DNA from 2 places in the Enterococcus rotai genome. Region 1 is predicted to be linked to the other one. Evidence: predicted binding sites of a transcription regulator. Region 1 holds the regulator's gene; the other holds the start of a gene.

Region 1 (3,218 bases):
GAACGACGTGGGAAATTTTTGATTTTCAAATTAACGAATTACGATATGATTTCTCATCTGCGGATGGAAGGAAAGTATGAAACCCATAAGCCGGAAGAAGAGCGAACAAAACACACCCATGTGATTTTTACATTTACCGATGGAACTGAACTCCGTTATCTTGATGTTCGGAAATTTGGTCGTATGGTTTTAGTGCCTAAAAATCAAGGTGAACAGTATAAAGGTATCTTGGCTTTAGGTCCTGAACCGATTCCTACTCAATTCAAATTAAAGGAATTTCGAATGGGGTTAAAAAAACATCATAAAGCCATCAAACCGTTATTATTAGATCAACGACTAGTTACCGGTTTAGGGAATATTTATGTAGATGAGGCTTTGTGGGAAGCGAGTATTCATCCAGAACAACCCGCTGATTCATTAAAACCTAAAGAGGTTGAAGGGCTGTATTATGCAATCATCGATGTCCTAGGCCGAGCGGTCGAAGCTGGCGGAACAACAATCCGTAGCTACTTAAATGCGCTAGGCGAAGCAGGAACCTTCCAAATTTCACTAAATGTTTATGGCCAAACGGAGAAACCATGTCCACGATGTGCTACACCAATCAAAAAAATCAAAGTTGCACAACGAGGAACCCATTTTTGTCCGAAGTGTCAAACCTTAAAAGTGAGAAACTAAACGATGACTAAGATATTAGGACTGACTGGTGGGATTGCTACAGGGAAAAGTACCGTTGTAAAGGTCTTTAAAGAACTGGGTTTTCCAGTTGTTGATGCTGATGTGATCGCTCGAGAAATTGTTGAAGTGGGCATGCCAGCGTTAGCTAAAATTGTGTCTACGTTTGGAACAGAAATATTGCAGCCAGATGGTTCATTGGACCGTAAAAAATTAGGAGCGCTTGTTTTTTCAGACGAAGAAAAAAGACAAAAACTAAATGCATTACTCTCTCCTTTTTTAAGAGAAGCAATCTTGTCGCAAATTGAAAAGAAAAAAGACCGAGCGTCATTAGTCGTTGTTGATATTCCCTTGCTTTATGAGGGCGGATATGAAAATGACATGGATCAAGTAGCAGTTGTCTATGTTCCAGAAACGATTCAACTGGATCGTTTGATGAAAAGAGATCATCTGACGGAACAAGAAGCGTGGCAACGAATAAACAGTCAATTATCGATCGAACAGAAAAAGCAAAGAGCAGATATCGTATTTGATAATCAAAAAACGATCCAAGAAACTAAGAAATTGGTGGAAAATTGGGTGTTAAAAAATCATTTTTAATTACTCGATCTGTAGTAAGAACTATTTTTCAGATAAATGAAGACAAGGGAGGCAGCGAATGTTAAAGCCGATTTTGTTTTCATTTTTTTGTTACAACTTATTTAGATAAATTGATAAGAGAAATAACCAGCTCAGTGAGAGTCTGATTCATTTTATTTAAAAAACTGTTATTAAATAAACGTTAAACAAATGAAAAAAAATGGTTAAGAAGTAATCGCTAATGTCTGGTTTCTTAAGCATTTCATGTTATAATATAGGAAGTAAACTTAAAATTAACTGTTAAAATAGATATTATTAGATAAAATGAGGTGAATACTATGCGTTGTCCAAGATGTCATCATAATAATTCTCGTGTAATTGATAGTCGTCAAGCTGACGATGGTCGTGCGATCCGTCGTCGTAGAGAGTGTGAAAATTGTAATTACCGTTTTACAACATTTGAACGGATTGAAGCTGCACCATTATTAGTCATTAAGAAAAACGGTGACCGAGAAGAATTCAATAGAGAGAAGATTTTACGCGGGTTGATTCGCTCAGCAGAAAAACGTCCAGTTGCCATGGAACAAATGGAACAAATCGTTGATAATGTTGAAAATCGTGTTCGTAGCTTAGGCGAGAATGAAGTTTCAACGACATTAGTCGGAGAATATGTAATGGAAGATTTAGTCAATCTAGATGAAATTGCCTATATTCGTTTTGCCAGTGTGTACCGTCAATTTAAAGATATGAGTGTGTTCTTAAAAGAATTGCAAGGAATCGTTGATAAAGCAAAGTCTTCAAACGCTGATACAACCAATGAATAAGGAGGTCTTTCCTTGAAAGACAAGTGGAAAGAAGTCCAGCCAAAAAGCATATTTCAAGCAACCATTGCTTATACTTTATCTGACCAAGAACAAACTGTTTTAACGCTTTTATATCAACCGATAATTGGCGCAAAAGCGTTTAGTTTATATTTGACACTGTTATCAGAAGTTACAGAAACAGGTGTTAGTGAATCACTTTTTCATGCAGAGCTGATTACAATGTTGGATATGAGTATCAAAGAAATTCAAACTGCTAGAAAAAAATTAGAAGGTATTGGATTACTAAGTACCTTTGTCAAAGAAGATAGTGAACTAGGGATTTACTTTTTGTATCGTTTAAATCATCCTGAAACGGCCGAACGTTTCTTTAAAGACGAAGTGTTGTCACTGACTCTGTTAAACAGCGTTGGACAAAGAAAGTTGGATAAATTATTTGAGCGATTCAAACCCAAATTTATTAGTTTGACAGGTTTTGAAGAAGTTTCAGCTAGTTTTAAAGATGTCTATCTGTTCAAAGAGGAGCAAATCATTGCACAAAGTGGTCAGCTAGGTCAGCTGGCGCAAGCATTCACTGATCCAAGACCTGTGAAAAAACCAAGTGCAGTCAGTGAAACCTTTGATTGGGCCTATTTTGTTCAAGGAATTGAAAATTTAGGAATCAAACTTCCTGATAATAGTGCTGGTTTTAAGGAAGAGGTCTTTATCTTCCACAATTTATTTGGGATCACAGAATTAGATATGATCGAGTTTTGTTCTAAATCATTTGATTATTATACGAGTAAGATCGACGTCAAAGACTTTGAACGAGCGGTGTATCGTACTTATGATCCTGATAAAAAACAAAAGGCAAGCCAATTCCAAACTAACGAATCAGTGGAATTATCTGCTGCAGATCAGCAAACATATCGTTACAACTCATTAAAAATGAATGGTTTTTCAACACAAGATATTCAAATGATCATGGATAGTGAGAAGAATTTTCCATTGAACTATTTGGAAGCCTTGAAAAATGAACGAGGCGGTTATACTACGCCGCAAGAGCGCTCTTTAGTTAAATACTTAGTGAGTAAATCCGGACTGCCAAATAGTGTGATCAATGTCTTGATCAATTACGTTTATAATATCCAAAAACAACCAACACTA
Region 2 (3,218 bases), 760 kb from region 1:
TTCATTTAGTGCTGCTTCTAAACGATTATCATACGTTGGATAGTTCAACTCTGGAGGAAAAATTTCAGCAGCTTTTACAGCTTTTTTTACTAATTCATCTAGTCCTCGATTTTTTAAAGCACTAACACCAGATACATCCACACCTAAACCATAGGAAAGTTTTTCAATATTGATTTTTCTACCTGTTTTATCCAGAATATCCATCATATTCAATCCAACTACAACTGGAATACCTGTTTCCATCAATTGGGTCGTTAAATATAAGTTTCGTTCTAAGTTTGTCGCGTCAACAATATTGACAATAACATCTGGTCCACCGCTCAGTAAATAATCTCTGGCAACTACTTCTTCTGGAGTGTAAGGAGAAAGGGAATAGATACCAGGTAAATCTTGAATCGTTATTTGTTTGTTTTTTTTCAGTTTACCTTCTTTTCGTTCAACAGTAACTCCTGGCCAATTTCCTACATATTGATTGGCACCTGTCAGTGCATTGAAAGCTGTTGTTTTCCCACTATTTGGATTTCCCGTCAGCGCAATATGTTGCTCTTTCATCCTATACCCCCTCTTTCTGTACCAAGACTAGTTCTGCTTCATTTTTTCTTAATGTCAATTCATAGCCACGTAAATTGATTTCGATTGGATCTCCTAATGGCGCCATTTTTCTAACAAGTAAATCTACACCTTTTGTCAGCCCCATATCCATCAACCGTCTTTTGACAGCCCCTTGCCCATGAATACCAATTACACGCGCTTTCTCCCCAATTGTTAATTGGTCGAGAGACACCCAATTTTCTTCATTCATACTTTTTTCTACTATAATAATCTGTTTCAATACAGATAGGTTGATCGCAATTCGGCTATTGTGTAACAAAACAATACCGTTCTCACTCGAATAATTTACCAACACGACTTTCCCTCCTGGCACAAGACCAAGATTATTCAAATGCTTCTTCGCAAAACCTTCTGCCTGAATCTCTTCAATTGTATAAACCTTGTTTAACTTTGCTTGTGCCAATGTCAACATTGGATTACCCTCCCCATTCTAAATGCCACTATATGATAACGACGTTTCACTTTGTACTTTTCAATACAAAAACAACCACGCTAACTATTTGTGAAAAAGTTTCATTTTAATTATCAATGATATTGATAATCGTTCTCATTAAGTATACCTGTTTGTGAGACTTAAATCAATCTTCTTTCTACCTATAGTAAGAAAATATATTCTGCACTTAACTGGCTTAATTTGATTAGTGTCTCTCAGAACAATCGACCACTATATCTTGTGTTTTGCCAATTAGAAATTCCCTTGAAAATTTTAATAAATTTCTTTTTTTAACACGAAAATAGCAAGAATAGCCGCTCAAATCTAGAGAATACGTGCTTTCATATTTCTTTCAAAAACACAAAACATGGTATTCCATCCAAAAATGACCACAATATGTAGTGCCTAAGTGTTGACTTTTTCCCTGAGAGATTTATACTAGTGAAGTAAACTAATTGAGGGGGAATTAAAAATGAACGTAAAAATCTTTTCTAAAAATAATTGTATCCAATGTAAAATGGCAAAACGCTTTTTGAGCGAGAATAATATAGCATTTGAAGAAGTAAATATCGATATCCAACCAGACGCAATCGACTGGTTAAAAGAACAAGGATTCCAAAGTGTTCCGGTTATCACTTCTGATGCTACAACAGTTGTAGGATTCCGTCCTGATCAATTAAAACAATTGGCTAGCTAAAATGAAAATTGTTTATTTTACAGTCACCGGACAAACCAGACGCTTCATTAAAAAATTGGATTTAGCAGCTTACGAAATTGAGCCTGCGAATCCTTTTTTTGAGATAAATGAGCCTTTTGTCCTAGTCGTTCCTACTTATGACCAAGAAATCACTGAAGTAGTGAACGATTTTCTTGATTATAAGACCAATCGTGAACACTTACAAGGTGTAGCTGGCGGTGGTAATCTCAACTTTGCTGAATTATTTGTCTATACAGCAAAAGACATAGCACGCGATTACAATGTTCCAATGCTTTTTGCTTTTGAATTTAGCGGTACGAATGAAGATGTAGAATCCTTTAAGAAAGTAGTGAGTGAACTTGAGTCTAAAAGAAATTAAAGATGTCAGCTATTTTAAGCTGAATAACGAGATCAATCGTCCTGTAGATGGGCAAATCCCTTTACATAAGGATAAAGAAGCTTTGGAAGCCTTTTTCCAAGAAAATGTTCTTCCTAACACAAGAACCTTCAATACTATAGAAGAAAAAATCAATTATTTGATTGAAAATGATTACTTAGAAACAGCATTTATTGAAAAATATTCTATGGCCTTTATTGAAAAATTATACACATTTCTTGATGAACAACAGTTTGAATTCAAATCATTTATGGCTGCTTACAAGTTTTATTCACAATATGCCCTTAAAAATAATGCAGGAACAGAATACTTAGAGAGTTATGAAGACCGTGTAGCTTTCAACGCGTTATACTTTGCTGATGGCAATGAGGAATTAGCCTTAGTTCTAGCTGACGAAATGATCCATCAACGTTACCAACCAGCAACGCCTTCTTTCTTAAACGCTGGACGTAAACGCCGTGGTGAGCTTGTTTCTTGTTTCTTGATCCAAGTAACAGATGATATGAACAGCATTGGCCGTTCAATCAACTCAGCCTTACAATTATCACGTATTGGTGGCGGTGTGGGAATCACACTAGCGAACTTGCGTGAAGCAGGCGCTCCGATCAAAGGCTACGAAGGAGCTGCCAGCGGCGTGGTTCCTGTTATGAAATTGTTCGAAGATAGCTTTAGCTACTCTAATCAATTAGGTCAACGTCAAGGTGCTGGAGTTGTTTACCTAAACGTTTTCCATCCAGATATCGAAATGTTCCTTTCAACGAAAAAAGAAAATGCGGATGAAAAAGTTCGTGTGAAGACTCTTTCTTTAGGTGTTGTGGTTCCTGATAAATTTTATGAACTAGCTCGTAACAACGAAGACATGTATCTATTTAGCCCATATAGTGTTGAACGTGAATACGGTGTACCGTTCTCTTATGTTGATATTACAAAAGAATACGATAATCTAGTAGCTAATCCTAAGATTCGTAAACGTAAAATCAAAGCCCGTGATCTAGAAAATGAAATTTCTAAATTACAACAAGAATCTGGTTACCCATATATCATCAACATTGATACAGCCAACAGAAGCAATCCAGCTT

The links. Region 1 encodes NrdR, which represses ribonucleotide reductase genes. Its sites were predicted from a motif close to ACACNATATATNGTGT; they were not measured.
Region 2: a site for NrdR is predicted at 1,274-1,289, ahead of nrdH (glutaredoxin-like protein NrdH). Genes of this name have one in related genera too.

The regions. Positions count from the first base shown of each region.
Region 1 covers NZ_CP013655.1:3,300,703-3,303,920, reverse strand. The annotation lists gene mutM (DNA-formamidopyrimidine glycosylase) at 1-675, shown strand, start outside; gene coaE (dephospho-CoA kinase) at 679-1,272, shown strand; gene nrdR (transcriptional regulator NrdR) at 1,590-2,075, shown strand; gene ATZ35_RS14740 (replication initiation and membrane attachment family protein) at 2,088-3,218, shown strand, end outside.
Region 2 covers NZ_CP013655.1:310,542-313,759, forward strand. The annotation lists gene feoB (ferrous iron transport protein B) at 1-552, opposite strand, end outside; gene ATZ35_RS01475 (FeoA family protein) at 554-1,024, opposite strand; gene nrdH (glutaredoxin-like protein NrdH) at 1,518-1,742, shown strand; gene nrdI (class Ib ribonucleoside-diphosphate reductase assembly flavoprotein NrdI) at 1,744-2,121, shown strand; gene nrdE (class 1b ribonucleoside-diphosphate reductase subunit alpha) at 2,102-3,218, shown strand, end outside.